Linked DNA regions of Pseudobacter ginsenosidimutans. The protein of the gene in region 1 interacts with the protein of each later gene in a pairwise test. Links are inferred from orthologs where the notes say so. Each region holds a gene or a part of one and is shown on either strand. Other genes may lie near its edges.

Region 1 (15,958 bases):
CATTTTCATCAGCTCCGCCATTGGCCTGGAGGGTTCCGTCAACAAATAAGGGGGCATCTGCATGAACATAGATGCGTGTTCCTTTTTCGATAGTGAGTGTTACATTTTCTTCAACCAGCAGGCCGCCGAGGATCACATAAGGTTTATCGTTAGTCCAGGTTTCATTGGCATCGATGAGTCGGTTCCGGTAGAAATGAGCATTCTGTCCCCAGGCATCCAGTTGCACCCATTGTTCCTGGTCATTGTATTTGATATGCACACTGTCTTGTACAACAAAGGGCAGGTTGGCAGCGGTGGGATCAATCTTGACTGTAACGAAAACATAGAGACTATCGTTGGCTTCCACTTCGAGATCACGAACAACAGGGCCGGGAAATCCATCCACGTTGATCTTGAAGAAGGAGGCTGCTCCACCGCCGAGCGATACTTCGCTGATGCGGAGTTTCTGATCGTTCTGGTTGTAGATACGGAAGAACTGGGTAACGGAGCCTGTTGAAGTGAACAGGGTATCGAAATGAAGTGAATCGGAAGAAGTGATAACGGTAGCGTTACCTGTAATGAATGAGTTTTTCTTGCACGCGCTGGCAGTGATAAGCACCAGCAGTATGGCAACAAGGATTTGTTTCATGCAGCTCAAAAATAAGGTTTTCATTTCATGGCGCAAGCCAGGGTACAGATGCTGAGACGGGCGTCGGGAGCTTTGAGCAAGGCGGCTCCACAGGCTTCCAGGGTGGCGCCTGTAGTGATCACATCGTCCACCAGCAGCAGGTGTTTACCGGCAACAGCTTCCGGAGCCTGCAGTATGAAGCTGCCGGCAATGTTCTCCCATCTTTCTATCCTGTTCTTATGCGTTTGTGATCCCGTGGAGCTGATACGTGTAATGATATGCTCCAGCACCGGCCGGTTGATCACTGCGCCGATGCTATTGCTGAGAATACCGGCCTGGTTGTATTTCCTTTTTTTCATTTTGTGTTTGTGCAATGGCATCGGTATGATGGCATCGATACTTTGGAAACGGCCGGATTGTAAAATGGCTTCTCCCATCCTCTTTCCAAAATATTCTCCGATCTCCTGCCTGCCTTTGTATTTGAACTGGTGCATCAGTTCCTGTATCAGGGATTGCTGCGTGTAAAAGTAATGGCTGGCTGCGTTGAGGAATGGCAGCCGGCCGGCAAGTATCTTTTCCGTGGCATTTCCTGAATGCGGGTAGAAATCGGTTGCTGGTAATCGTTGGAGACAGGAAAAGCAGAGCATCTGGTCCCTACTCACCGCGTCAGATCCGCATCCCTGGCAGGTTTGCGGGAAGAAAAGCTGAATGAGTGATTGAGCGGCTTGCCTGAACTGCATAGGGATGGTTAACCGAAAAGATAGCGGTAGAGTTCTTCAACCCTTGCCATCTGTATTACTTCAATATTGAAGGATTGCTGACTGATTGCTTTTTGGGTGTATTTGGAAACGATGATCTTTTCAAAGCCGAGTTTCTCTGCTTCGGCGATCCTTTGTTCGATCCTGTTCACGGCTCTGATCTCTCCGCTGAGACCAACTTCACCTGCGAAACAAATATCATAGGGAAGCGGAATGTCTTCATAAGAGCTCAGCAATGCGGAGAGAACGGCGAGATCGATGCTCGGGTCTTCCACTTTGAGTCCGCCTGCGATATTGAGAAAAACATCTTTGACTCCGAAATGGAAGCCGCCTCTTTTTTCAAGTACGGCCAGGAGGAGCTGAAGCCTGCGCAGGTCGAAACCCGAAACCGTTCTTTGCGGTGTTCCGTAAACCGACTGGGTCACCAGGGCCTGCACTTCCACCAGGAGGGGGCGCATGCCTTCGATGGTAGCGGCAATGGCGATTCCGCTGAGCTGTTCCTCCTTCTGGCTCAGGAGGATATCGCTGGGATTGTTCACGCCCCGCATCCCGTCTGCCCCCATTTCGTAGATTCCCAGCTCCGCGGTGCTCCCGAAGCGGTTTTTGAGGGTCCGGAGGATGCGGTAAGCATAGTGTCTGTCGCCCTCAAATTGCAGTACAGTATCCACCATATGTTCCAGTATTTTCGGGCCCGCAATACTTCCATCTTTTGTGATATGTCCGATCAGGAAAACAGGAATATGCGTGTCTTTCGCGAAGCGCTGGAATTCTGCAGTGGTTTCGCGGATCTGCGAAACACTTCCGGGAGAAGAATCTATGTAAGGGCTTTGAATGGTTTGAATGGAATCTACTATTACCAGGTCTGGTTTCAGTTTTTTGATCTCCTGGAAAATAGTTTGTGTGAGGGTTTCCGTGAGCAGATAAAAAGAATCGTTCTGGATTTTCAAACGGTCTGCGCGGAGTTTGATCTGTTGATCGCTTTCTTCCCCGCTGATATAAAGTGTTGTAATGTTTTTCATCTGCAAAGCGATTTGCAGAAAGAGCGTAGACTTACCGATGCCTGGTTCGCCGGCCACGAGAACAAGACTTCCGGGAACAATGCCACCGCCTAAAACCCTGTTCAGCTCTGCATCTCCGGTGATGATGCGTTCCTGTGCATTACTTTTTATTTCATTCAGCGCGATCGTTTTTGCTGTTCCGTTTTTCTCATCATCGTTTTTCCATTGCTTCTCTTTTTGGGAAACATCTTTATGGATCACTTCTTCAATGAAAGTATTCCAGTTACCACATGAAGGACATTTACCGGACCACTTTGGACTTTCATAACCACAGTTCGAACAGAAGAAGGCGGTTTTTATTTTACTCATATGATAAAGATACGTTGGGAAGGATCAATTTCCGGACTTCAAAACGGAATGAACTTGTTTGACGTAGCGAAGAAAAAAAACGGGATGATGTATGAACGAAAAAAAACTGAAATGCATTTCAAAAATGATATTCGAAATAGAAAAATGAAGAAAGAATTTTTGATAGAAAAAATGCGGGGAAAAATGATAAAAAATGAGGTGAGAAAACGAAGAAAATCTGAGGTGATTTTTTAAAAAGTAAAAGGGCCAACATTGCTGTTGACCCCTTACTTACTAACCCATTAAATTCTTGCACTAAATTACAAATTCACGCCACATAACAAAATTATTTTTTAGGGTTGTGAATAAATAATAATCGTTATGAGGGATACATTTTAATGCATATATAATATTGTAAATCAATTGATTAAATTATTTTTGACATATCAGGGCAAGGCAACGGTGATAAAATGTCAGCCATGTTTTTTTGATTAGATTTGAGGTGACAAAACTGCTCGTTTTCAACCCCTGACATGACCAAAAATCTGAAAAAAAATTTGGTAATTCTTTTGATATTTAATTAGAATATTCATCAAAAATCCTAGTACAAATGACACCATCGATTTTGATAGTTTCCCTCGTGTTTCTTGGTATCAGTATGTTAGTTTCCGGGGTGTTAAAAAGTAAGTTTAATTCTTATGCAAAGATCCGGTTATCCTCCGGTCTGACCGGTAGTGAAGTAGCCCGGAAGATGCTCCGGGATAACGGTATATATGATGTTCAGGTGGTATCTGTAGACGGCTTTTTGAGTGATCACTACAATCCGGCCAATAAAACCGTCAATCTCAGCCCCGATGTATATAATGGAGTGTCTATTTCAGCGGCAGCGGTAGCTGCCCACGAATGCGGCCACGCCGTACAACATGCTACCCAATACCCCTGGCTGAACATGCGGAGCAAGCTGGTTCCCGCGGTGCAACTAAGCGCCAACCTGGTGAACTGGGTATTGCTGGTGGGGGTGATCATGGTCCAAACCTTCCCTCAGTTACTGCTGGTAGGCATCATTCTTTTCGCTCTAACTACCTTATTTTCAGTGATTACGCTCCCTGTGGAGTTCGATGCCAGTAAAAGGGCGCTTGCCTGGCTGCAGCAAACCAATGTTACCACAGCCCAGGAATACCCCAAGGCCAAGGATGCCCTGAAGTGGGCTGCCACCACATATGTGGTTGCCGCGCTGGCTTCCATCGCCACCCTGGTACAATACATTTTGATCTTTTTGGGTGGTAGCCGGAACAGGGATTAAAGAAACACAGCAATTTTTTAATATTCTGGTAAAGCCATGCAGCATCCTGCATGGCTTTCCTGTCTCAGAATGATAACAACACAAGCTAACGATTGCTGACTTATACTTTTTCATGTTAACGTTGCCATTTTCCTGAAGAAGGAAGATGGTATCCCGGAAACGGGGATACTCTTACTCAAAACCAAACTGCAAAGAAAACTCTGGCTAACCACCGGAGTTTTTGATTTTTAGGGGGGCTCAGTTTTTTCGTTTGACAATTGTCAAAAGAAGGGGCGGCAGAAATAGATTTTAATACTTAATGTCCGCAGGATTAATTGCCTGGAACGTTCAGGGGCATTTTTTAAGCTGTTTTGGCGAAATGCCACGAATTCCACCTTGCTGTTTTCCTTCGCCAATAATGCCTCAATTTCGTTTTACGGGCGGTAGAACAAATATCCTCCAATCGCTTTCGTTCATAAAAATGCACAGTTACAATTCTTCCTGGCACAGTTGCTAGTTTCTTATTGTTCTACCGATGGGAGGGGTATATCTTTACTCCCGTACATATACTTTGTACAGGGCTGGTTCATTGTATATAATACATCCGGGCAACTTTAGGGTTGCCCGGTTTATTTTATGTTCCTTCCTGCCGGAATATTTATGGGATTATTTCTTTCACTGGATTTTACCCGGTTCCTGCTCTGCCGCGTTCATTCATTGCCACTGTAGCCGGCAGGCGGCCGATCGGTTTGGTTTCGCCAGCAGAACAGGTAAATGGATCAGGCATTGATGGTCTCAAAGGCTATCGCTTCAATCAGCAATAAGGAGCGATCCCGGTACCGGTCAGGTGATCAATAACGTTAGTGATGCATACATGCATAGCGTTGACGGTATTCACATTACCCGGACAACTATGCGAAAATCAATTGATCAGTCAAAGAGAGTAGAAGTCATCTTACGCTGGTTATGTTTTGAAGATGATACTGGATAACTGACTCCGGGCAATTACTCATGGAAGAGTTTTGTGGTGCTGTTTGTTTTGAGATGGTTTCTTCTCAGAATTTCCCGGTATAGTTCCAGCTTCTATCAGTAAATATGTTCAAACAGCAACTGTTTACATTATGGGATATTAAGATTCGCCTGATGAGTGCGTGGCGATCTTGCTGCATTGCCGCAGAAACAATGCTGTTGAGCTGCTGATTTACCCGAATGATCATTGCTCTTCTCCTGAGCATCCTCCAGTGAAGAAGATCCCATCTTTTCTTACGAAGAGAATCACGATAAAAGAAAAACGGCGCAGAATTTTCTGCGCCGTTCATTTTTATAATTTGATCTCTTCGTCGTGTTTATCAAAGAAGTGGAATTCCGTGAGATGGTAGTTTGTGTTTTCTCTCATTTTTACTTTACGGCCATATTTGAACCGCCATTTCCACTGACGTGAACTGAACCATTTGCCTTTGGTGAGATAGGCGTACATGATCGGGTGTACAACCAGAGCAAGATCTTTGTGCTGGTGGGTGATGAGATAAGAAAGATTCTTTTCAATTTCATCTTCCAGCAATAAGGTAGACGAGATCTTACCGGTTCCCGCGCAGGTGGGACAAACTTCTTGTGTATTGATATTCACTTCCGGCTTCATTCTTTGCCGGGTGATCTGCATGATACCGAATTTGGAGATCGGCAGCACAGCATGTTTTGCTCTGTCGGCTTTCATGAACTCTTCCATCGCATCAAGGAGCTTGCGTTTGTTCTCGGGGAGTTTCATGTCTATGAAATCCACTACGATGATACCACCGAGGTCGCGCAAACGAAGTTGTCTTGCGATCTCAGCTGCAGCTTCGAGATTTGTTTCCAGTGCGTTCAATTCCTGGTTATTGCCAACAGATTTGTAGCCGCTGTTCACGTCAATTACGTGGAGGGCTTCTGTGTGCTCGATGATCAGGTAGGCGCCACTGGGGAGGTTCACTGTTTTACCGAAGGCGGCTTTCACCTGTTTGGTGATACCGAACTGGTCGAAGATGGGCAGGCCATTATTATAGTAGGTAACGATCTCAGATTTTTCAGGAGCGATACGCTGGATATAGTTCCTGGTATCGTTGAAAAGGTTTCTGTCGTTCACTACTATCCGGTTGAAATCTTCGTTGAGCAGATCGCGAAGGATGCTGGTTGTTTTGGTCTGTTCACTCAGGATTTTGGCGGGAGCTACGGCGCCTTTGAGGTTGTGCTGGATGGTTTTCCAGGTTTCAACCAGCATGGAGAGGTCTTCATGCAGTTCTGCCGTATTCTTACCTTCAGCAGCAGTACGAACGATAACGCCGAAATTTTTTGGTTTGATCGCTTCCACGATCTTCTGCAGGCGTTTGCGTTCATCCGCGGAATGGATCTTCCGGGATACCGCTACAATGTCGTTAAATGGAGTGATGACTACAAAACGTCCGGGGAGGGAGATCTCGCAACTCAGACGTGGTCCTTTGGCCGCAATGGGTTCTTTGAGGATCTGAACCAGAATGTTCGGCTTACCGCTGAGCACTTCATTGATCTTACCGGTTTTGATGATCTCGGGTTCAACCACAAAGGTGCCGAAATCGAAACCTGGTTCGGAAGTATCGTTGATAGCCTGCTGGGTGAATTTCAACAATGAACGGGCATAAGGGCTGAGGTCTGTATAATGCAGGAATGCATCTTTTTCAAACCCCACATCCACAAAGGCCGCATTCAATCCGGGGATGAGTTTCTTCACTTTCCCCAGATAGAGATCACCTACAGCAAAACTGCCATCCGCTTTTTCGTGATGAAGTTCTACCAGCTTCTTGTCCTCTAATAGGGCTATTTCTACCCCCTGAGGCGCAGCATTAATTATTAATTCCTTATTCAAGCGTAAACTTTTACCGTCTTACCAATCACCACTACAAGGAAGGTTGCTGAAGAGGTATTAATTGTCAGATATATCTTATCAGGGCGGGGAAAACTTGAATAAATGACAAGTAATGAATTCAGCTAAAAGGAAGAAGGAATGGGCCGGTGATCGCCGGCCCTGTGCAAAAAGAAAAAACTCTTAGCGATTTTTCTTCTTATGACGGTTCTTTCTCAGTCTTTTCTTACGCTTGTGCGTAGCGATCTTATGACGTTTTCTCTTTTTTCCACAAGGCATATAACACCAATGAATTAAAGTTAACAAATGATTTTTCTATCCTATTGTTTCAGCGCTTTTATACGCTGGTCAATATCTGCAATGATCTCGGGGTTACCGAGTTTTTTCTTTGCGGCTTCATACCAGTGAATGGCTTCGGACTTATTGCCTCTGCCTTCGTGGATATCTGCCAGCATCAGTACAGCTTCCAGGTTGTTGGGTTCTTTGGTGGCCACTTTGGTGAGCCTTTCGATGGCTTTATCCATCTGACCGGACATCAAAGCGCCCTGACCTAACATGAACTGTGCGTACATATTGGTGGAATCTCTCTCCGCCACTTCACGGATCTTCAGGATTCCTTCCATTGGATTGCTGCTGATATTACCGAAAAGGTAACAACTTCCCAGGCCGATTTTCAACGAATCATTATTGGGATCCAGCTCTAATCCTTTCTCAAACAACTCTTTAGCCTGTGTGGCCATCCAATTTCTCAGGGAAGGGTCAGGTTGACGACGAACCCCGTCCAAAAAGAATTGGGCAGCAAAGGTGAGGTTTTTTTGAGAATTTTCCAATTTAGCTGCTTCTGCAGTGTAATATGCATAAGGAAGCAGGGCATGGGCGGAGTCTCTCCAGAACCCAGCCATCTGCTTAAACATTTGAATCTGCTGTTCCTTCACGTCGCCGCGCACAACGGATGCTTCCAGCCGGGTGATGTACTCCTGCTGGGAAACAGACAGTTTTTGTTTGGATGCCGAAAGAATAGCTTTAATGTCGATCGCGGTAGAGTCCTGATGGGTAGCGGCGGCAACAGGTCCGGCCTTTTGAGTTGGAACTGTTCTGCCAAAAAATAAATCAGGCAGAGGAGGGCCACTCCGCCACCTACGACGATGATCTGCTGCTTTTTCACGTCAGAATAATTTAGGCAGCAAAATTACATCTCATCGTCGGGGTTTGGTTGATCTTCTTTGATAGATTGTAACTTTTTAACTTCTGCAACAAATTCTTTTGCAGGTTTGAATGCGGGAATGTAATGTTCTGGGATGTGAACCGCAATATTCTTTTTAATGTTGCGGCCGATCTTGGCGGCTCTTTTCTTGGTGATGAAGCTACCAAAACCACGGATGTAGATGTTCTCCCCCTGGGACAAGGTGTCTTTCACTTCCTTGAACATGGTTTCCAGCGTAACCAGAACATCAACCTTCGGAATACCTGTTTTTTCAGATATTTGGTTAACGAGGTCTGCCTTTCTCATGTCGTTTGAGTTTTAAACAGTTTAAAAATTTTTTTATAGGCTATTGATCGCCCACAGGGGCAATCCGCACAAAATCAATTCTTTACCCAAATTAAAAGTTAATTCGCACATTTGCAAGAAAAGTCTAAATTATTGATTATGAATTTTCAACATGCCAGGTGCGAAAAAGTTTATAGAAACACTCATTTTCAATAAGTTATTTGTCATAACTTGTGCCAACCGCAACTTTCCCTTTTGCCGGCAGAAGTTCAAAACGGGAATGGCGGGACAGCAGAAACCACAAAAAAGAAACCTGTTTTCGGATGAAACCTGATTTTACCCGGAAATTATTGCAGTGGAACAAAGATTCCAATACAAGGTCCATGCCCTGGAAAGGAGAGAAGAACCCTTACAGGATCTGGCTTAGTGAGATCATTCTCCAGCAAACCCGCGTGGAGCAAGGATTAGCGTATTATCAGAAATTCATCGAAACATTCCCAACCATTCAACACCTGGCAGATGCACCCGAAAAGGAAGTGTTCAAATGCTGGGAAGGACTTGGTTATTACACACGCTGCAAGAACCTCATCGCTACTGCAAAAAAAGTTGCCTACGAACTGAATGGTGTATTTCCTTCCACGTATGAATCCATCAAAGAACTCAAAGGGATCGGCCCATACACTGCAGCTGCTATCGCATCCTTTGCATTCAATGAGCCCAAAGCCGTGGTGGACGGCAATGTGCAACGGGTATTGAGCCGTTACTTCGGCATCTCTACTCCCATCGATACCACTACCGGAAAAAAATTATACCAGGAACTTGCCCAGGCTCTCATAGACACAGACCAGCCTGCTGCATACAACCAGGCCATCATGGATTTTGGCGCTGTGATCTGTAAACCTCAGTCACCCTTATGCGCAATCTGTGTCCAGAACCAAGATTGCGAAGCATTCAAACATGATCTCGTAAAGCAATTACCGGTGAAAGAAAAAACACTGGTGAAGAGTACGAGATGGTTGTATTATTTTATTATCGTATCTGATGATGAGGTTTATATCCGTCAGAGAAAAGGTAAAGACATATGGGAAAACCTGCATGAGTTTGTACTCTATGAGGCTGAAGGTCCCGTGCATACTGCATTTCAGGAGCTTCCCTTCCTGAATGGATTTCTTGGTGATATACCTTTTTCCATCTGGCATATCAGCAAAATGTTCAAACAGCAGTTGACACATCAAACCATTAATGGACAGTTTATTACTGTAGATATAAGCAAACCCCTTCCCACCGGATCAGGATATTTTCAGGTTTCGAAAGCTCAATTGTCAGACTATCCATTCCCGCGATTCATCAATATGTTCCTGGAAGAAACCGCCTCCCCGGCACGATTATTTTAGGCATGTGAAAGTTGGTTTAAAACCATCCATGGATACCTGTAGAACGGCCAAATAATTGTGATAATATCTCTGAAAAAAATTAACTTTAAAAGCAATTAAAACCGACAGGCGATTCATTAACATTCAAACTTACCATTATGCGCGGTGTAAACAGGGTTATGTTAATTGGAAATTTAGGACGAGATCCGGATGTGCAATACCTGGAAGGTAATATCGCAGTAGCCAAATTCCCGCTCGCCACTACCGAAACTTTTAAAGACAGGGCTGGTAAGCTCATCTCACAAACAGAATGGCATACAGTTGTGCTCTGGCGCGGCCTGGCCGAGCTGGCTCAAAAATACCTGCATAAAGGAAGTCTGGTTTATATTGAAGGTCGTTTGCGTACCCGTAGCTGGGAAGACAAAGAGGGTAACAAGAAATTCGCTACTGAAGTGGTGGGTGATAACCTGATCATGCTGGATAAACGCTCCGACTCCGGTGGCCAAAGCTCGCATACTCCCCCCACGGTGAGAACGTGGAAGGGTTCGGTAATCACGATGTACCCCCGCCCATGCAGGAGCCCTCACCAGACCTGCCTTTCTAAGAAGCCCCTTTTCCGTTACAAGTAATATCTTTACAACCCAAATCGATAATGGTCAGGCTAAAACCTTGTGCCATACACGAAAACAACCAGCAAAACCGTTGTTTTGTCTGGCAAGCTATTGATCACGCAAACCCTTTGAGTTGGACAACCTTTCTACGCTGCTTTTTACCGGAGTGAGCTTTCAGCCTTTATTACTGGCTGTAAATGCACAATCCACCACTATTCTGGGCGCCGTAATCCTGATGTTGCTCCTTCTGAGCTTCTTCGTATCAGGAGCAAAGCTCGCATTCTTCTCACTCACCTTCCGTGACGTGAACATGCTTAAAACAAAGCAGGATACAGGTTGGAAGAGGATCGCCACCCTCCTGGAAGAACCCAGGAAACTGCAGGCCTCCCTCACTGTTGCCAATACGCTGATCAATATCGCCATCATCATTCTCTCCAATTACCTCATAGACGAGATCCTGATTTTCGACGAAGCCCAGGAAGGATCAACAATGATGATATTGCTCCGCTATGCCATCAAAGTGCTGATCATCGCTTCACTTATCATCCTTTTCGGTGAAGTGCTTCCCAAGATCAGGGCCACTCAGAATAATCTCAGGTCTGCATACGAAACCTCATTTCTTGTAGAAGTACTGTATTATGTATTCCGCAGGATCGGCGACTGGATGATTGGTCTCAGCGATTCCGTGGAAAAATTCTTCGGCGGCAGCACCGCCCGCGCCAGCATTCAGCTACAACTGGAAGCCGATATCAAAAAATCGGTAACACAGGAAGGCGAACAAAAGATCCTCGCAGGCATCTATAAATTCGCGGACATCACAGTGAAACAGGTGATGCGCACCAGGCTGGATGTGAGCGGCATCGAATACGGCATCAGCTTCGGTGAGCTTAAGAAAAGAGTGGAGGACCTGCATTATTCAAGGCTTCCCGTTTACAAGGGCAGCCTCGATGATATTGTGGGTATCGTACAAACGAAAGACATCGTTCCGCATTTGCTGGAGCCCGATACTTTCGACTGGCATACCATTCTTCGCACACCTTACTTCGTTCATGAACAGAAATATATCGAAGACCTGCTAGGTGAATTCCAGAAAAAACATATCCATTTCGCAGTAGTGGTGGATGAGTTCGGAGGCACCAGCGGTATCATCACCCTCGAAGATATCATGGAAGAGATCGTTGGTGAGATCAAAGATGAGTTCGATGAAGAAGAATCCACCAATAAAAAAATAGACGACCACACTTATATCTTCGAAGGCAGCACCATGATCCACGATGTTTGCAGCATCATGGGACTGGCCGCCGATACCTTCGACCAGGTGCGCGGTGAAAGCGATTCCCTCGCCGGCCTGGTGCTGGAGCTCGCCGGAGAGATCCCCAAAGTGAACGATACCATCAACGTGGGCGACTTCGATTTTGTGGTATTGGAAATAGAAAGAAACCGTATCAAAAAAGTGAAAGTAGTAGTGAACCCACATGCAATATGAAACCAGTAGCCCTCCTCAGCCTCATCGCCCTTTTTGTGATCAGCTGCAACAGTGAATTCACTCCCAAAAGAAGAGGGTATTACCGGATCGATTTTCCGAAACATGAATACCAGGTTTTCAATCAGCCAGGCTATCCCTATTCATTTGAGTATCCCGTTTATGCCACCGTGGTAAAGGATACCACCTTCTTTGATGCGAATCCCGAAAACCCTTACTGGGTCAATATCGAGATCCCACGCTTTAATGGAAAAGTGTACATCAGCTACAAGAATGTAAACAGCAGGGATGACTTCATGAAACTGGTGAACGACGCCTACAAAATGACCTACAAACATTCCTCCAAAGCCACGGAAATAACGGATTCGGCTATGCGAACTCCCAATGGTGTTCACGGCATGTACTTCCAGGTGGGAGGGAATGCCGCCACAGCCAAACAGTTCTTCCTTTCCGATACCACCAAACATTTCCTGCGCGGCGCCCTTTATTTTGACGCTACTCCCAATGAGGACTCCCTTTCTGTTGTGAATGATTTTTTGCAGGAAGATCTGAAGCATTTGATCAATACGCTGAAGTGGAACTTGCAATGAGTGCCCGGGAAGTAACAAGGGGCCAGTTGTTTGCCTTCTGCGGGTGACCTGTATTTGTTCACCTTCCGGTGAACACTCATAGTGCATCAGCAATTTCCCTTAAATTTGCTTCATAAAACTCAATAGCGTGATAGCAGTAGACAATGTATTGATCAGTGACGATATTGCCAAAGAGCAATTTGTCTGCGATCTCTCCAAATGTAAGGGAGGTTGCTGTGAAGAAGGAGATGCCGGAGCGCCACTGGAGGAAGCCGAGCTGGACCTGATGGTGGAGCTCTATCCAAAGATCGTTTCTTACCTCACGCCTGAAGCTATCAAAGAAATCGAAAAGAAAGGTAAATACGTTTACCATAAAGAATTCGGATGGGTAACCCCCACCCTTGGAAACGACAATGAGATCTGCGTTTACGGTACCCGCGATGAACAGGGCATCATCAAATGTGCATTCGAGCAAGCCTATTACGATGGTAAGATCGGATGGAAGAAACCGATCAGTTGTCATTTCTTCCCCATCATTCAGAAGAGTGGCCGTGATGGCGACTATGATCGCATGAATTACGAGCCACGCGAAGTACTCTGCAAACCTGCCTGCAGTTTCGGTAAGAAGCTGAAAGTGCCGGTTTACCAATTCCTGAAAGAACCCATCATCCGCAAATACGGAGAAGCATTTTACGAAGCACTGGAAAAAGTGGCGAAAGACAATTTCCCACCCAAAACATAAAGCCTGGCAACAATGAGTGATATCCTCTCTTCCTTCATGGCCAAAAGCACCATCAAGGCTGGTGATCTCGAACACCGCCGTAAAGTGGCTTTCAATATCAGCAGATATGATGCTGTGGTGCCCGTTGGCAAGCAACAATTCCAGGATGTACACCTCGCCCGCGAGCGCGCCAAGAACGTGAAATGGAGAGCCATCGAAATGCTGGACCAGTACCTGGAGGAATTCGAATCCAATATCACCAGGCGTGGCGCCAAAGTGATTTGGGCAGAAGATGCCAAACAAGCCCTGGAAGAAGTGGCGAAGATCTGCGCAGAGAAGAATTGCAAAACCATCGTGAAGAGCAAGAGCATGGTAACCGAAGAGATCCATCTCAACGATTACCTGGAAAAAAAAGGAATTGAAAGCGTTGAGACCGATCTCGGCGAATACATCCAGCAACTGGACGAAGAGCCGCCCTATCATATCGTAACGCCTGCCATGCACAAGAGCAAGGAAGATGTTGCAAAACTGTTCTACGATAAGCTGGGAACCGCGCCCAATCTGAGCCCCAGTGAGCTCACACTCGTAGCCCGCGAAAAGCTCCGCAAAAAATATGTTGAGGCAGAGATCGGTATCACCGGCGCCAATTTCATCATTGCAGATGTTGGCGGCATCGCTGTTACGGAGAATGAAGGCAATGCAAGACTGAGCTGTGCATTCCCCAAAACGCATATCGTGATCTGTGGTATCGAGAAGATCATTCCTTCCGTTACCGATCTGGGGCTGTTCTGGCCGCTGCTCGCCACTTACGGAACAGGACAACGCATCACTGTTTATAATACCATCGTAACCGGGCCGAAGCAGGCGAATGAAACCGATGGCCCGGAAGAAATGTACGTGATCCTGCTGGACAATGGCCGGACCAATATCCTGGCCAACGAAAAAACAAGGGAAAGTCTTTACTGCATACGTTGTGGCGCCTGCCTCAACGCATGTCCTGTATACAAGAATATTGGCGGGCATGCTTATGGAACTACCTATAGCGGCCCCATCGGTTCTGTGATCACACCGCACCTGAAAGAGCTGGACGAATGGAAACACCTCAGCTATGCTTCCTCGCTTTGTGGCAACTGCACTGAAGTATGTGCCGTGAAGATCAACCTGCACGAGCTATTGCTGGAAAACAGGCATGAAGCTGTAGAAGAAGGCGCCAGCAGTTTCGCTGAAAGGATCGCCTGGAAAATGTGGAAGAAAGCCAGTCTCAGCCGCAAAATGATGAACATGGGCAACCAGAAAGTGAAGAATTGGGCTGCCAATAAAATGTTCAAGGGTTGGACTGCACATCGGGGCGATCTCCAGTTCCCGGAAAAAACTTTCAATGAACAATGGAAAGAGAAGTTTGAACCGAAGAAAAAATAATCCGGATTGCGCCGGATCATTGATTGGTCAAACAGCAATCTACCCAATAACCCGCAGCGGATTTCGAAACTTTGCGGTTACCCCCTGCTTCATAAGCATTCGAAATAGTAGAATTCCAATTGGATTTGATGCAGATCAATCCTGGCGGGAATTCCACTTATCTTTTTTCAAATCCCCGATACAATTATCAACCTACTTTTATATTTTGTGTAACTGATGCTGCTGCTCTACACTCATACTGTTACACCACGGTTGGAATATATCGTTGACTTTTTCAGCAGGGAATTGTTTGATGAACCGATTGAAGTAACCTCCAGCCGGGCCGCTTACAATGCCAGTATTCAACCCAGGATCAACTACTCCGGACAGGCGTTCTCCGACAATGAATTCTTCATTGAACATACCAGCCTGTTATTTGAAAAAGGTATTCGCGATCAACCCATCGAATGCTTTGAAGTGAATTTTCACAAAGCCTTTTTTCAAACCCGCGGGGATTTTCCATTCGACATTTTTGCCGCATCATTTTATCTGCTCAGCCGATACGAAGAATATCTTCCTCATAAAAAAGATGAGTATGGCCGTTATGCACATACCAATTCACTGGCGTTCCGCGAAGGATTCCTTCAACAGCCTCTCGTGAATATCTGGATGGAAGAATTCAGGAAAGCACTGCAACAGAAATTTCCAAACCTTCGCTTCAAGGGAAGGAATTTCAAATGCATCCTGTCTTACGATATCGACATGGCCTGGTCTTATCGCCACAAAGGCTTCATGAGGAATATGGGAGGATTTGCCAGGAGCATCAAAAATGGCAACTGGAATCAGGTGAAAGAAAGATGGGAAGTTGTGCGCGGTAAAAGAAAGGACCCCTTCGATTGTTTCGAGTGGCTGGACGCGTTGCATCTCTATTGCAGATTGAAGCCCTATTACTTTTTCCTCGTTGCAAAAAAACAAACCGGATACGATAAGAATACATCGCCCGATGTAAAACAATTCCAGGACCTGGTAGAATATTATTCCAACAGCTACAAAGTGGGATTGCATCCCAGCTGGCAGACGGGCGATGATGAAGAACTGTTCGAATCCGAACTGGAGTGGATGGAAGACGTTACCGGCAGGGCCATCATTCACAGTCGTCAACATTATATCCGGTTCACATTACCTGACACTTTCCGCACACTCACCAATCTCGGCATCCAAAAGGAATTTTCGATGGGATACGGTACCATCAACGGTTTCAGGGCATCCGTCTGTTCATCTTTCTATTGGTACGACCTGGAAAAAGATGATCCCACCACTCTGATGTTATATCCCTTTTGCTTTATGGACGCCAACGCTTACTACGAACAAAAATTCACGCCACAGCAGGCATACACAGAGCTCATGCAATACTACTCCACGGTAAAAAAGCTTAATGGGATGCTGGTA
Region 2 (16,210 bases), 3.0 Mb from region 1 along the record:
CCCTGGACGAATTCTGGAGCATGACAAAGCCGGCTTTTGAACAATAAGCTACAAAACCTGCCTCCTCATCCGTTAACTCAAATGCCTCATCCGTAAAGTCAGGCGCCACATTCATTCCTTCAATCGGCATCTTTGTGCAAAGCCCCGCTTGAATGAGGATCTCTTTTATTCATGGTTTCTGTCTCCTGCTTGCGCTAGGCTGCTGCTTACCGTTATTGAGGGCGCAGCAGACCAGTCAGTGCGACAGCTGGGCCACCACCCTGGCCAATAAAAAAGGAACGGTCACTGCGCTCTGGGACGATATCGAACCATTCATTTACATGAACAAAGCCGGGCAACTTTCCGGAGTGGAATATGAGATCATGGAAAGCCTGAAATCATACCTGCAACTGAAATACAAGATCGGGCTGGAGATCCGCTGGATGCGGGCAGGCAGCTTCCACAATATTTTCAGCAGGGTGAAAGAAAGTAATTGCAGCGGGCTCTTCGGCTGGTCCTATTATTCCATTACTCCCGAAAGGAAAAAAGAAGTGCAGTTCACCATGCCCTATATGCCGGATGTGAATGTGCTGGTCACCAACAACCTGGAACCCATGTATGCCAGCCCTAAAGAATTCACCGGACGTCTCCGCGATATGCACGCATTCACACAACCGCAAACCACCATGGAAGAGGATGTGATGATGCTGCGCAACAATTTCTACCCCAGGCTGCCTCTCTCCTACGCCAAAGATGATTACGAGATCATGAAGGCTGTTGCCAACCATAATAACAGTTTCGGTTATGTGCCATTGTCTGTTTACATTGTTGCATTACAAAAAGATATTCGTGTAAAACGGCAACAGGTGCTGAGCAGCCACCGGCAAGGATTTGCGGCCGTGATGCCGATCAGCTCGGACTGGAAGCCTGTGATGGACGAATATTTTTCTTCGCCACTTTTCAGAATGAAGGCAGGCGCCATCATTGCAAAATATCTCGGCACGGAAGTGAAGGACCTTGTGTTTGAAGACAGCCTGTTGATGAACGGCCCTGCTGCATCGGACCTCGTATCGCTGGAAAAAGAGATCGTCACCAAAAGGCTGATGGACACCGTTGTTGAAGTACAGCAACAGGGCGCACTGCGCAATATCCTCATCATCCTTTTCGGCTCGGGCGTGCTGATGAGTGCTGTGCTCTACAGCCGTTTCCGAACAAGACAGAAACTCAACGCCCAACTGGAACAGCAGAAGCAACAGATAGAACAAATGAACCAGTTGCTGAAGATGAAGATCCTGCAAGCCAGGCTCAACCCGCATTTCCTGTTCAACTCGCTCAATTCGATCCAGTATTTTATTGCCGGGGGCGATAAAAAAGTGTCGTTGCAATACATCAGCCGCTTTGCCGCCTTCCTCCGCAAAGTGATCAACTATGGCGATGAGCTCAGCATTCAGGTGCAGGACGAAGCCAGTCTCCTGCGCGAATACCTCTGGCTGGAGCATTGCCGCTTCTTCGACAAATTCGATTATGAGATCACCGTGCATCCATCAGCCAGCCAGGCCAGCATCCTGCCTTTCCTGACGCATTCACTGGTGGAAAGTGCACTGTACAAAGGCATACTGCACCTCAATAACGGGCATAAGGGAAAACTGGACATTGAATTCCTGGGTGAAGCAGATTCTCTGGTGGTGAAGATATCCGACAATGGCTGCAACCGCACCATCAGTCAAATAGTGGAAAACAGGAAAGAGCATGTTAACGGTGATGAACAAATGCTGATGCGGAGGATTGAACTTTTCAATGCGCACAATCAACGGAAGATAACCGCCAGCGCGGCAGACAATCATCAGTCCGGTGAACAGCACCGGCATGTGGCCACGCTGGAAATACCACAACCTTTATTCGATCTGAACCAAACTTAACAACCTTAATTATGAAATACCAGGCAATCATCGTGGAAGATGAACAACTGAACCGCGATTTCCTGCTGAACCTTTTACAGGAATTTTGTCCGCATATCGAAGTAGTGGCCACAGCTGCCTCCGTAAACGAAGCCGTGGCCGCCATCAGGGCACATGATCCGCAGATCATTTTCCTGGACATAGAGCTGCAGACAGCCACCGGCTTCGATGTACTGGAACTGGTGCGAGACACAAAATTCGAGATCATCTTCACCACCGCTTACGATCATTACGCTATCAAAGCAATCCGCTTCAGCGCCATCGACTACCTGCTGAAGCCCATCAATTATGAAGAGCTTACGCGCGCCGTGAGCAAGGCCATTGAATCATTGAAAGTAAAACAACAGGACGATCGCCTGGAATTGCTCATGCGCAATGTGCGCATCCCATCGGGAGATGATTTTTCCATCAGCCTGTCTACAGCAGAAGGCATCGAATATATTCCATTGCAGCAGATCAGTTACCTGGAGGCAAAAGGTCCATACACCACTTTCTTCCTGAAAAGCGGAAATCATATGATCGTGTGCAAACATTTGAAAGAATACGAAATGATGCTGACCGAGCATGGCTTTTTCCGGTTACACAATTCCTATATGGTAAATATGAAAGAAGTGAAAAAAATGATACGTGCAGACGGAGGTTATGCCGTGATGAACAACGATGCCATGATCGCCATCTCACCCAGGAAGAAAGATGAATTCCTGCAACTGATGAGCCGGCGGCTGGTGTAAGCATCCTTCAACTTTATCCCATTCAAGATGTCTAACGCGAACCATATTCTGGAACAACAATTCAGGCTGCTGCAGCAGGAGAACGAAATGCTGCGCAGTGGCCGGTTTCCGCATACCAATGCTGTGAATGTGCCCGAAGAGCTCCGTCCGGTTTTCAATGTGGCGGAAGGAACCGTACGGGAATATTTCAGGGATTTCAAAATGGATCCCGGCTGCGGCACCATCGAGATCAACGACCAGCGCTATGTGCTGGTGCGCGCCTCCGCCTTTTCCAAAGGCTTCCTGGAAACGATACAGGGGTTGTATGCAGACAAAGGCCCCAGCGAAGCCTTCGCCATCGGCCGTAATTTCCTTTTCGACTATGCGCATGTGATAGGTACCCATGATGCCCGTGACTTCCACCAGAAGATGAACCTCACTGATCCCATCGCGCGACTCTCCGCCGGTCCTGTTCATTTCGCCTGGTCCGGCTGGGCTTTCGTGAACATTCATCCTGAAAGCAATCCCAGTCCTGATGACGATTTCCTGTTATTGTATGATCACCCCTATTCCTTTGAAGCAGATAGCTGGATCCGTGCAGGTGCAATAAGCAAGGAACCTGTATGCGTTATGAATTCCGGTTACTCCTCCGGCTGGTGTGAAGAAAGTTTCGGACTACCGCTTACCGCCGTTGAAGTGAGCTGTATTGCCAAAGGCGATGCCAAATGCAGTTTCGTGATGGCGCCGCCACACCGCATACAGGAACACCTGGAAAAAATAAACAGTAAGAAAAAATATGCTTCGCGAAAACAGTACAATATTCCCACACTCTTTGAAAGGAAAAAAGTAGAAGAAGAAATGGAAAGATCGAAAGCCCTGGCAGAAGAATCAGCCAAAGCAAAAGATGATTTCGTTGCCAATATGAGCCATGAGCTGAGAACGCCACTGGGCGCCATTCTCGGCTTTGCAGACCTCTTGCAGAAAACCGATCTCGATCCCGTGCAGCAGGAATACCTCGAAGCCATCCACACTTCAGGAAAGAGCTTACTGAGCATCATCAATGATATCCTCGATCTCTCCAAACTCGATGCCGGCAAATTCATCATTGAATCCGTTCCCTTCAGCATACCCGAACTGATGCATTCCATCCAGGTGATGTTCTCGCCCAGAGCGGCAGGCAAAGAGCTCCGCCTCAGCTGCAGCGCCGATCTCAGCATCAATTACCAGGTGACCGGCGATCCCATGCGCCTCACGCAGATCCTGGTGAACCTGATCGGCAATGCCATCAAGTTCACGGACAATGGCAGCGTGGACGTGAACTGCATCGTCAGCCGCGAAGACCATGATTCACTCGAGCTGCATTTCACCGTGCGCGATACAGGCATCGGCATCGAACCAGAAAAGATACACAGCATCTTCGATCGCTTCACGCAGGCTGAATCACATATCACACGACAGTACGGCGGCACAGGACTGGGACTGGCCATCACCAAACAACTGATAGAATTGCAGGGAGGGAATATCCGCGTTAAAAGTGAAATGAACAGGGGAACAGAATTCCATTTTATGATCCCCTACAAAAAAGCACAGGAGCAGCTGCATCCAACACATACGCCATCCAATGGCGCCCCCCGCTCCTTCGGCAGTTTCCGCAGGATCTTGATTGTGGAAGATAACCTGATCAACCAAAAACTCACCTCTACTATCCTGCATCACAATGGCTTCGAGGTCAGCATCGCGAAGAATGGCAGAAAGGCCATAGACTTACTGAAGGAATCAGGATTCGATCTTATCCTCATGGATATTCAGATGCCAGTACTCGATGGCTACCGCACCACACAACTGGTCCGCGACGAGCTCCATATCGGCACTCCCATCATCGCCATGACAGCGCATGCGCTTAGTGGTGAACGTGATAAATGCCTCAAAGCAGGTATGAATGATTACCTCGCCAAACCTTTCAGGGAAGCCGATCTGCTGGACAAAATCGCGTATTGGGCATCGTTAGCAGAAGGAAATCATGATTCTACTCATCCCAACTTTAAAAGGATCGATCTCAGTTTCCTGCTGGAACAAACGCGCAACAACAAAACTTTTATCCGGGAAATGATCCGCATCTTCCTGAAACAATATCCCAAAGACAGGGAAAAACTGAAAAACGCGATTTCGAAACAAGATTACAGGCAGATCTATAAAACGGTGCATGCGCTGCGGAATACAGTGGGATTGTTCGGGCTTTCGTCCTCTATCGGCAATCCCTTACTGGAAATGGAAAAGCTGGCGCTCGCCAATGAAAAAGTGGAGAATATTCAGCAACTGCACAACAAAGTGTTGCCGCTATTCGAAGAAGCTGTAAGAGAGCTGGAATTGTTTAAGGATAATTAGAGAGCTGTCAGTGGCTCACCTCCCGGCGAGTGACCGGGCACACTCAGACAATATTCACCTCGCGTTCCAATACAACACCGAAGCGCTCTTGCACACTGTCCATAATTTCTGTGCTGAGTTCATAGATTTCAGCGCCACTTGCATTTCCATAATTCACCAGCACCAGCGCCTGTTTCTCGTGGCAACCGGCATCGCCTCTTCTGAAACCTTTCCAGCCGCATTGCTCTATCAGCCAGCCGGCGGCTAATTTCACTGAGCCATCGGGGTTAGCATACCCAACGATACCGGGGAAATTCTGTTTCAGTTGTTCGTACTGTGTAGCAGGCACAGAAGGATTCTTGAAGAAGCTGCCTGCATTACCAATCTTTGCAGGATCCGGTAATTTCGAGCTCCTGATATGGATCACCGCATCAGCAATGGCGCGGATGCTGAGTTCTTTCACGCCCATTCTTTCCAGTTCCTGTTCAATTGCGCCGTAGCTGGTATTGAATTTCGGTGTTTTATTCAGGCGATAGGTCACATTGAGGATCACGAACTGGTCCCTGTAACGACCTTTGAACACACTTTCGCGATAGCCGAATTCACAATCGTTATTGGTAAAGGTTACTACCTTTTTGTCTTTGAGATGGAAGGCTTCCAGCTCTTCAAACACATCCCTGATCTCCACTCCGTAGGCGCCGATATTCTGCATGGGGCTGGCACCAACATTACCCGGGATGAGCGAAAGGTTTTCAAGTCCGGCCCAGTTCCTTCCGATGGAATACTGCACAAACTGATTCCAGTTTTCGCCAGCGCCTGCTTTCACATAGTAATGCGTGTCGGTTTCACTTACCAGTTCGATCCCCATCAGCTCATTCTTCATCACCAGGCCATCGAAGTTGCGCGTCAACAAAATATTACTTCCACCTCCCAGCACAAGTTTTGCAAGACTTCCATCGTCAGACAAGGCCGTCAGCTCCTGTAATGTATCAAGAGTTCCAAATGTGGAAAATTGACGGGCTCTTGCATCGATACCCATAGTGTTGTATTGCCTGAGTGAAATATTTTCCTGAATTTGCATATAGCTGTGTTACCCGCAAAATAACGAAATTATGCACACACAAACAGCGGTCGTATTAGGCGCCACAGGCATGGTAGGCGGATTATTGGTGCAGCAGTTGCTGCAGAATGATCTGTTCAGCGCCGTTCGTATCCTTGTAAGGAAGCCTGTTTCCATGCAGCATCCCAAGCTGGAAGTGAAACAGGTGAAATTCGATGATGCTGAAAGCTTCAATGATGGCCTCGGCAAAGCCGATTCCATTTTCTGCTGCGTGGGCACTACACAGAAAAAAGTGAAAAACGATAAGTCCGCATACCGGAAAGTGGATTATGATATTCCTGTAACGGCTGCACAGCTGGCACTGAAGAACGGTTTCAGAAAATACCTGCTTGTATCGGCCGTTGGCGCCAATCCCAATTCAGCCAATTTCTATTTACAACTCAAAGGTTCAGTGGAAGAGGATATCAGTTCTTTACCATTCGAGAGTACGCATATCTTCCGGCCTTCACTGCTGATGGGCAATCGAAATGAAAAAAGGACAGGCGAGAATATCGCACAGGTGGTGATGCCACTCATCTCCTGGACCATGATCGGTCCCCTGCGTAAATTCAGGCCCATCACCGGCGAAAAAGTGGCCAGGTCCATGATGAACGCAGCCCTCTCTCCCCTTACGGGCCTGCACGTTTACCAATATGATCAGATGAAATGATTTACTGCGTGTCCACATCGGGAATGATCACCACGCTGCGGAATCGTTTGTCGTAATGCAATACTGCTATCTGGTCCTGTATCTGTTGTTTGCACTGCTGGATCAGGGCTGAATCTTTCGGTAGTTTGAACATCAGCTCCATGAGGTATTGATTGCGTATACGGTTCACAACCGGCTCTGCCGGACCTATCATGTATTGCCCGTATTGCGGTTTCAAATATTCGGCCAGTTGCCTGGCAGCACCGTCCACCAGCTCTTTCGATTTGTTGCGGAATGTAAGTAAGATGATGCGCGAGAAAGGCGGATAAAAGAATTGTCTTCTCGCTTCGATCTCTGTATTGAAGAATGCAGGATAATTGTGCTGTTGCACATAATGCAAAACAGGATGCGCCATCTGTGCCACCTGGATCATTACATGGCCTTCTCCGTCTTTCCGTCCTGCCCTTCCGCTCACCTGTTCCATTAGTTGAAATGCGCGTTCATTCACGCGAAAGTCAGCAAAGCTCAGGAGACTGTCAGCATCCAGCACGCCAACAAGATTCACATTCTCGAAATCAAGTCCTTTCACCACCATCTGTGTTCCAACGAGTACCTGTATGCGCTGTTGCTCAAATTGCTGGATGAGGTTATCGTGGGCAGTCTTGCCGCGCACACTGTCAACATCCATCCGCGCCACTTTCACGCCGGGCAGTTGCTCTTCCACATGCTCTTCGATCTTTTCCGTACCAAAATTCTGTTGCAGGAAATGGTGATTGCCGCATGCCTGGCAGGTGTAGACGATCGGATACACGGTGCCGCAATAATGGCAATGCAGTTTATTGGTGTTCTTATGGAAATTGAGGCTTACATCGCAGAACTTGCAATGCGGTATCCAGCCACAGGTCTGGCAAACCTGGTAAGGACTGTAACCGCGCCGGTTCTGGAACAGGATCACCTGTTTGCCTGCGTCCAGCGACCGTTGAATGGCCGCCTTGAGGTCGGGCGTGAGGATCACTTTCTCTTTGTTCAGTTTTGGTATTTTCTTGATGTCCACCAATTCAATGGTAGGCATCTTCACTCCACCGAAACGTTCTGCCAGTTCTACGAAACCGTATTTCTGTTGCTGCGCATTGTAATAACTTTCCACGGAAGGTGTGGCGCTTCCCAGCAGTACTTTTGCTTTGAAGAGGGAGGCATAATATATCGCTGCATCACGCGCATTGTATCGCGGCGCAGGTTCCTGTTGTTTGAAACTGGGATCATGTTCTTCATCTATCACTATCAATCCGAGATCTGTGAAGGGAAGGAAGATGGATGAACGGGCGCCGAGAACCACTTTCAATTCTCCGGTCTTTACCTTATTCCATATTTCTATCCGCTCGTTCTGGTTGAACTTGGAGTGATAGATCCCGATATAGCCGCCGAAATGTTTCTGCAATCTGCGGATGATCTGGCTCGTGAGTGCGATCTCGGGAAGCAAATAGAGGACCTGCTTGCCCTGGCGGATGGCATTTTCGATCAGCCTGATATACACCTGCGTTTTTCCGCTGGCCGTTACACCATGCAGCAGGGTCACTGGTTTTTGTTCGAAGCTTTGTTTCACTTTTTCATAAGCTTCTTCCTGTGCCGGAGTAAGTGAGAAGTCTATTTTGATATCTCGTGGAAGATAGAGCAGCCTGTCTATCTGGCGTTTTTCCAGCCAGAGTATATTCTTGTCAACAAGCCCTTTGAGCTGCGCATCGGAAGCCCCGCTTTTTTTCAGCAGTTCCGATTTGGTTACTTCGCCCTGTGTTTTCTGCAGGTGAAGATAGCTGAGCAGCAGCTCCATTTGTTTTTCGGCACGTTGCAGTTTTTTGTCTTCATTCAGCAGATCGGCCAGCGCATCCTCGTTATCGTAAGCTGTGTTCAGCATTACGAAAGTTTCTTTCTTGGGAGCATAGGTTTCTTTCAATGCCTCCCAAACCGAGCAGACCTTTTTTTCGATCAGCCTCTTGATAACGGGATATACATGTGATGAATCCAGCACCTGCTGTACTTCAGGAACCTTGAGTTCTTTTTTGATGAGCAGGGCTTCCGCCACCAGGAATTCATCATGGTCCAGCTGCATGAAATCTTCTCCATATTCTTCATTGAATACGATGGTGGTTTCGCTGCTGAGTTTGAAATGCGAAGGCAGTGCGGCGGCCATCACTTCTCCTTCGGAGCACATATAATACTGGGCGATCCAATGCCAGAGCTGTAACTGTTGGGGATAAACGATGGGCTCCACATCCAGCACATTGAGTATTTCCTTGGGCTCGAAAGCCTGTGGCATTTCATCATGCAGCGTGCGGATCACGCCTGCATATTTCTTGTTCTTACCCAGCACCACTTCCACACGAACGCCGGGCCGAACCTGTTCACGGAACCGTTCAGGTACGCTCCAGGTATAGTTCCTGGGTAAGGCCAATGGTATGATAACTTCAGCAAACAAGATTCAAATGTAAGTCAGAACATCCGGTTTTTAATCAAGGTGTTGGCTGCCGTTCGCCGGAGGCGAACAAATACAGGTCATTCGCCGGATGCGGGCAACTGCGGCACTTCGTGAATCCATGCTGCATTATATTTCCGGAGTGCGTCAGCCATGAGGTTGTACACTTTTTCTTTCAGTGCCTGCACGTCTTTGGTAGTAAGCCCTTCCACCGGAACGGGTTCAAGAAAAACGCTGCGGCTCTTTCCCGGGTTCAGTGAGAAAATACTTTTATAGTGTTGCCTGGCGTAGGTATCCAGGAAGAGAACCGGTTTGATGGGTGTTTGCGTTTCGATGGCGATGCGGAAGGCGCCATCATAAAAACCACGAAGTGGTTCATGCGATTCATTGAATGTGCCTTCGGGGAATATAAAAATGGAAATCCCTTTTCTGATAACTGATTTAAGCACACGCACACTTTTGGCGCGGCCTTCGGCGCTGGACCTGTCAACCGTTACGGCAGCATTCCGGTAAATGAAACCGAATACCGGCACTTTGCTCATTTCGGCTTTGCCAAGAATGCGGATGGGCTGCCGGATGGTTTTTACGATCACGGGGATGTCCAGGTAGGAAATATGATTGGCAACAAAAATATATTGTTGTTTTTTATCATGCGGGAACTGGAAGATATTCCGGTGAATGATCCCGGTGAGGAGGAACCAGGCGTCTGCCCAGAACTGGCAGCAGCGGTAGATGAAATTGCCTCCGCTGATCTTTCCGAAAAAGGATGCTACGATCACTATGGGGAAAACCAGTAGCATCAGCACAACGAAACAGATCGCGGCATAGAGGAAGTAGAGGCCTTTAATGGGTAATAAAAGATACTTCATCAGGGTCGAAAACGTAAATATAATAGATGCGTTCGAATACCTGCAATAAACGGTTTCCTGGATACAGGTTTTAACTTATTTACAATCGCAGGGCCATTCGGTATCGAGATCGATCACGGTGATCACCACCATTCCACGATCGCTGGGTGCGAAGATGATCCGCACTTCCTGACCGTCCTTCGTTTTGCCTTCGAGTGCATATTTGGGATCCGGGCGGGCGGCGGGTTCGCTTTTGCGATCATTGATGCGGCCATTGAGGAGTATATCGCGCACTTCGGCTTCATCTATATGGCGGCAGCCCATGCGGCAGCGGGCATGTTTGGTGAAGATGAGCTTTTCGGTGCGGCGGTTGAATCCTTCCCTGCGATTGGGCTCATCGCTGGGTGGTTTGGAGGGATCCCGGCGGGCGGGATCATTATCCCGCTTGTTATCAGTACGATTATCGCGCTGCTCTTGTCTATTTTTCTCTTTTTCCTGTTTCCCATTATTATTCCTGATAAAAGTGGTTATCAGTACAGCAATGAATACAACCACAGCGATCAGATATTTGTTTTTTCCGGGCTTCATTCAACCTGTTTTGTGCAATTTAACGGCAAAAGATAAACTATCCTATCTTTGCGCCCTGATGGAAACAAAAAGAACAGTAGCGTTTCATACCCTCGGTTGTAAACTCAATTTCTCGGAAACCTCTACCCTGGCGCGTATGCTGGAACAGGATGGCTTCGAGAAACGTGCGTTTGAAGACCTGGCGGACGTGTACGTGATCAATACCTGTTCTGTTACCGAGAATGCCGATAAGGAATGCCGTCACCTTGTACGCCGCATCCAGCGCAAGGCCCCGCAAAGCCTGGTGGTGATCACCGGTTGCTATGCACAGCTGAAGCCCAAAGAGATCGCCGATATCCCGGGGGTAGACCTGGTACTTGGCGCCGCCGAGAAATTCAATATCACTCAACACCTGAAAGAACTTACCAAAGGGAATTCCGCCCTGATCTGCAGCTGCGATATCGAAGATGTGAGCGGATTCAACGCTTCCTATTCAAGCAACGACCGCACCCGTACTTTCATGAAAGTGCAGGACGGCTGTGATTACAACTGCTCTTTTTGCACCATTCCCATGGCCCGCGGCAAAAGCCGGAGCGATAATGTTGACAATGTAGTGAAACACGCCACCCGCCTGGCAACCGAAGGGGTAAAAGAGATAGTACTGACAGGTGTGAACCTGGGCGATTTCGGCAAAGGCGCCGATGGCAACAAAAAACATGAAGAGAATTTCTTCGACCTGGTGAAAGCGCTTGACCAGGTGGAAGGTATTCAACGCTATCGTATCTCCAGCATCGAGCCCAACCTGCTTACCAACGAGATCATCGAACATGTTGCCAACAGCAATAAGTTCATGCCTCATTTCCATATTCCGCTCCAGAGTGGCAGCAATAAGATCCTCGGACTGATGCGCCGCCGCTACAAAAGGGAATTGTATGCAGACCGCGTACAACTGATCAAGACCCTGATGCCGCATTGCGCCATCGGAGTTGACGTGATCGTTGGCTTCCCCGGCGAAACTGAAGCGGATTTCAAAGAAACATTCGACTTCCTCCATTCACTTGACATATCTTACCTCCACGTATTCACGTATTCAGAGAGAGACAATACCAAAGCGCTGGAAATTACACCGGTAGTGCCCATCGAAGTAAGGCACGAACGCAACAAGAGCCTGCGCAATCTCTCCTACATGAAAATGCAGTATTTCACCCAACTTCATGCCGGACAAACACGTAAAGTATTATTCGAGATGTTCGACAAGAACGGCATGATGGAAGGATACACAGACAACTACATAAAAGTGACCACACCCCACCGCGCCGAATGGGCCAACCAGGTGGTGGAATGGAAATTGTAATCCTGCATATAGAACCTTTTCCTGCGATTTACTGTTATAACATTCAGTCATGAAGAAATACCAGGTCACGATACATTTTGAAATGGATGATGATTTTACGTCCCTGGTCCCCTCCCACCGTGTATACATCAATACATTGATCGAGAAAGGGATCATCGATCAGTATGTTGTGAGCATGGAATCGCAGCGTGTATGGATCACATTCACAGCTGAAGACAAGGAAGATGTAGAGGATTATCTTCAGCAATCCCCTCTTTACCGGTACTGGAGTTGTGAGATCGATGAGCTGTTTGTGGTAGACGGCCAGCATTACAGATTACCGGCCGTTCGTCTCAATTAATACACAAGCATATACTTGTAGTAGGCCGGGAATTCCCGGATTAGTCCGACAATATCTTTCCAGAAATAAGCGCGGGAGTGATCTGTAGCTACATTTTCAAATCCGAGTTTCCTTACAATATACCTGCATCGCAGCACATGGAACCAGCTACTCACCACCACGGCTGACCGAAAATGTTCCTGCTGGTCCAGCGTTATGAAATTCCTGGCAGTGAGATAACTGTTGTCGCCTTTATTATCAGTGAAAATATCTTTTGCCGGTACGCCCTGCTCCACTAAATAATTGCGCATGGCATCGCCTTCGGGATAACCGGACTCTCCTATTCCTCCACTCACCATGATCTTTTTTACCTGCTGGTTACGGTAAAGCCTAAGCGCAGCATCCACCCTTCCTTTCAGCCAGGGGCTCAGGCTGCCATCGCTGTAGGCTTCATTGCCGAGCACGATGGCCACATCGGCCTGGGTCTTGAAGTCCTGCAGCCCCACAATAGCAGCCCAGGTACAATGCACCAGCATCCAGAGAAAAATCAAAGAGAAACAGCGTTTGAGTAATCTTACTATCATGAACATGAAGTGTAGGTTCGGCCCTTTGGGGTCCTGTTTAATTTTTGTTTACGATTTTTTTCCCCGGTTACCGCCAGGAATAATCCTTCATTTCCAGGAAGCTTTTTTCCTTCGCCTCAGGTATCCTCCATTGTCTTCAGGACCCCGCCAGCGTTGGTTAAGGGCTGATGGTTTTCTTTCTTGCAGGCTGTATACGAATGAGTTGAAAAGAATTACAACCCCAAGTTTGTAAATCCATATCAGGTATCAAAAAAACGGAAGCAATTTTTTTGTGAAAAAATATCTTAGTACCTTTTTCCGGCAATTGTGAAGCAATTCTCCGACTCAACACCTTATCCTGAGGGGCAATCTATACTCTGACCTCGTATTTCCGTACCTGCCCTTGTGCGGGAATGCGACATTTATTGACAAAAGAAAGAAAACTGAAGGTTAGCAATAACCGTAAATGGCTGCGATGTTACAGGCAACGTTCAACATCCACCACAATTTAGCGCTATGATCAATTCTACGCACCTGCTTCACATCCTCATTATTGAAGATAGTCCGAGCGACTTTTACCTATTCAATGAGTTCCTGAGATTAACACAATTACAAGTTCAGACACTGCATCACGCCAATTCACTGGCAGAAGCCATTCCTATTGTGGACGAATATCAGCCAGACCTTATCTTCCTGGATTTGACGCTGCCAGACAGTGAGGGCATCGAAACCTTCAAACAATTGCACCAGCGCGCTTCCCATATCGGTATCATCGTACTGAGCGGGCTGGATGATAAACAGATTGCGCTGCAAACCATCGCGGAAGGCGCGCAGGATTACCTCATGAAAGGCGAGTACGATGAAAAGCTCCTCTCCAAGGCAATCCAGTACAGTATCGAAAGAAAAAAGATCCTGCAGGCCGTGGTAGAAAATTATGAACGATTCAATACGCTCATCAAAGCCACCAACGATACCATCTGGGAATGGAACCTCAATAACCAGCAGATCACCTGGAATGAAGGCATTACCACTACTTTCGGTTACCCGGCATCGAAAGTAAAGCCAACCACATCCTGGCACCATAAGAATATCCATCCGGACGACCGCGAAAGGGTACTGGACCGCATCGCACGCTGCCTCAGTGATGGGCTTGACCAATGGGAAGATGAATACCGTTATCTCACGGCAGACGGGCAATACAAATTCGTGTATGACCGTGGGTACATCCTTCGCCGCGACCAGAAGCCTTACGGTATGATCGGCGCGATGCTGGATATCACAGAGCGGAAAAGAAAACAGGAAGAACAGATCGAAACACAGAAGCTGATCACCCGCATCACCATACAAACACAGGAACAGGAAAGAAGGGAGATCGGCCTGGAGCTGCACGACAATATCAATCAGATCCTTGCTACTGCCAAACTTTGCGTGGACATGGCCATCAATGAGGATGATATCAGCAAGGAGCTGCTCTATAAAAGTTACGACAGCATCTCCAGGGCCATCAACGAGATCCGTTCTCTTTCCAAGAACCTTGTACCTCCTTCCCTGGGCGATATCGGTCTGAAGGAAGCACTGCTTGAAATGATCGAGAATATGACTGTTTCACCAGGTCTCAGGATCAAGATCAAAGCCAACGACCCGCATGTGGAGAGTTTGAGCAATAACAAAAAGCTCATCATCTACAGGATCGTGCAGGAACAGGTGAACAATATCGTTAAGCACGCAAGGGCCAGCCTGGCGGAGATAGAGCTGAAAACAGATCAGCATTCTACACATCTCGTCATTAAAGACAATGGGATCGGATTTGAGCCGCGGAAAAAAGGCAAAGGTATTGGCTTGCATAATATCCTCAGCCGCGTGGAAATGCAGAACGGCAATATGGAGATCATCAGCAGTCCCGGAGCCGGATGCACCCTGAAGATCGTGATGCCGCTCTGAGCGGCTGATCAGAATTTTTCAGGGAAATACTCCTGCAGTACATCCATCAGCATTTCTGTTGTCAGTGGCTTATTCCTGAACGCCGCGATCATATTATGATTTTTGGCTTTCACTTCATCTTCAGGATTGTAAGAGGTAGTGAGCATCACCACTACAACCCGGGCTTTCTGGTCTGGCGTGAGCTTCTTGTATTCATCCAGGAACTCCCAGCCATCCATGGCCGGCATATTGATATCGAGAAAGATCAGGTCGGGTGATGCCGCTCCATCTTTCTCAACAGGTTCTGCAGTAAGGTAGTCGAGGGCGTCAGTTGCGCTTTGTTCAACCTGAACGGTCTCAGCGCAACTGGCTTCATCGATGATCATCTTGTTCAGAAAATTAGTGGGCTCGTCATCATCGATAAGTAGGATGCAGTTTAATTTACGTTTCATAATCTCTGTGTTTCGGAGATGGTGAAGAAAAAGGTGCAGCCTTCATCAGGCACAGATTCCACCCAGATCTTACCTCCGTGTAGCTCTACAATTTTTTTGCAGTAGGCAAGGCCGATACCTGTTCCTTCGTAATCCGATCTTTTATGCAGTCTTTTGAACAGCACGAAGATCTTCTCATGAAAGGCTGTATTGATGCCTATGCCATTGTCTTTGAATGAAAAGATCCAGGATCCGTTATCTTTTTCAGCTTTCACCATAATTACAGGATCGCTGTTGTTTTTTCTGAATTTGATCGAGTTGCTCACAAGGTTCTGGAACAGTTGTTTCATTTCTGTTTTGTAACCTGTTATCTGCGGCAACGGCTCGGATTGAACCGATGCGTTGGTTTCGCGGATACTCTGGTCCAGATCGTGCAGCACATCCTGCAACAGTTCGTTGCAGCATAGGGTCACCAGCTCTTTTTCCTTACCAAGCCTCGAATAGTCGAGCAGGTTATGGATCAGTACCTTCATGCGGTCAGACGACTGCGAAATATAATCCAGTACCTGATCCGCATTGCTGTCCAGCTGCCCGTAGTACCGCTTACGAAGAAGGTCCACAAAACTGGTGGTTGTCCTCAACGGCTCCTGCAGGTCATGCGAAGCTACGTAAGCAAACGTTTCCAACTCGCGGTTTTTTACTTCCAGCTCTGCCGTTCTCTGTTTTACTTTCCTTTCCAGGGAACTATGGGCTTCGCGGATCTCCATTTCCAGTCTTTTCTTTTCAGACAGGTCGCGGATGGCCGCTGTCAGTATCAGACCTTCTTCAGATTTCATAGGGCTTAAACTGATCTCGATGGGAAATTCGGTGCCGTCTACCCTTTTACCAAAACACTCCACTCTTTCCACCATCGGGCCTGGCTTATTGGTGCCTCCCGACAATTCGCGACCGATATGGAGCAGCCGCTCAAACCTGGAGA

The links.
Region 2: the proteins of FSB84_RS08825 (region 1) and priA interact in binary tests that used the Escherichia coli proteins (3 or more experiments, as listed by UniProt). The link is inferred for Pseudobacter ginsenosidimutans from one-to-one orthologs.

Annotation. Positions count from the first base shown.
Region 1 is NZ_CP042431.1:2,141,260-2,157,217, forward strand. Bases 8,848-11,631 are described here. They hold FSB84_RS08825 (single-stranded DNA-binding protein), read left to right. Parts: upstream 8,848-9,906; coding sequence 9,907-10,356; downstream 10,357-11,631. Other genes in these bases: mutY (A/G-specific adenine glycosylase), read left to right, coding at 8,848-9,748; gldE (gliding motility-associated protein GldE), read left to right, coding at 10,472-11,631. In the rest of the region: FSB84_RS08780 (choice-of-anchor Q domain-containing protein), read right to left, coding at 1-628; FSB84_RS08785 (ComF family protein), read right to left, coding at 649-1,347; DNA repair protein RadA, read right to left, coding at 1,356-2,732; FSB84_RS08795 (hypothetical protein), read left to right, coding at 2,733-2,966; FSB84_RS08800 (zinc metallopeptidase), read left to right, coding at 3,322-4,014; FSB84_RS08805 (Rne/Rng family ribonuclease), read right to left, coding at 5,315-6,868; FSB84_RS08810 (tetratricopeptide repeat protein), read right to left, coding at 7,186-7,767; FSB84_RS08815 (HU family DNA-binding protein), read right to left, coding at 8,055-8,375; more of mutY, read left to right, coding at 8,678-8,847; more of gldE, read left to right, coding at 11,632-11,824; gliding motility lipoprotein GldD, read left to right, coding at 11,821-12,411; FSB84_RS08840 (DUF3109 family protein), read left to right, coding at 12,539-13,132; FSB84_RS08845 (LutB/LldF family L-lactate oxidation iron-sulfur protein), read left to right, coding at 13,145-14,530; FSB84_RS08850 (polysaccharide deacetylase family protein), read left to right, coding at 14,747-15,958. UniProt on the Escherichia coli protein: Plays an important role in DNA replication, recombination and repair. Binds to ssDNA and to an array of partner proteins to recruit them to their sites of action during DNA metabolism. Acts as a sliding platform that migrates on DNA via reptation.
Region 2 is NZ_CP042431.1:5,161,504-5,177,713, reverse strand. What follows is about bases 6,508-9,543. They hold priA (replication restart helicase PriA), read right to left. Parts: upstream 9,233-9,543; coding sequence 6,782-9,232; downstream 6,508-6,781. Other genes in these bases: FSB84_RS20330 (lysophospholipid acyltransferase family protein), read right to left, coding at 9,310-9,543; FSB84_RS20340 (NAD(P)H-binding protein), read left to right, coding at 6,508-6,780. In the rest of the region: FSB84_RS20365 (DUF4268 domain-containing protein), read left to right, coding at 1-47; FSB84_RS20360 (histidine kinase), read left to right, coding at 153-1,898; FSB84_RS20355 (LytR/AlgR family response regulator transcription factor), read left to right, coding at 1,910-2,668; FSB84_RS20350 (ATP-binding protein), read left to right, coding at 2,696-5,032; murB (UDP-N-acetylmuramate dehydrogenase), read right to left, coding at 5,076-6,092; more of FSB84_RS20340, read left to right, coding at 6,124-6,507; more of FSB84_RS20330, read right to left, coding at 9,544-10,098; FSB84_RS20325 (DUF4258 domain-containing protein), read right to left, coding at 10,174-10,665; tRNA (N(6)-L-threonylcarbamoyladenosine(37)-C(2))-methylthiotransferase MtaB, read left to right, coding at 10,724-11,998; FSB84_RS20315 (hypothetical protein), read left to right, coding at 12,048-12,338; FSB84_RS20310 (YdcF family protein), read right to left, coding at 12,335-12,907; FSB84_RS20305 (response regulator), read left to right, coding at 13,397-14,821; FSB84_RS20300 (response regulator), read right to left, coding at 14,830-15,252; FSB84_RS20295 (sensor histidine kinase), read right to left, coding at 15,249-16,210.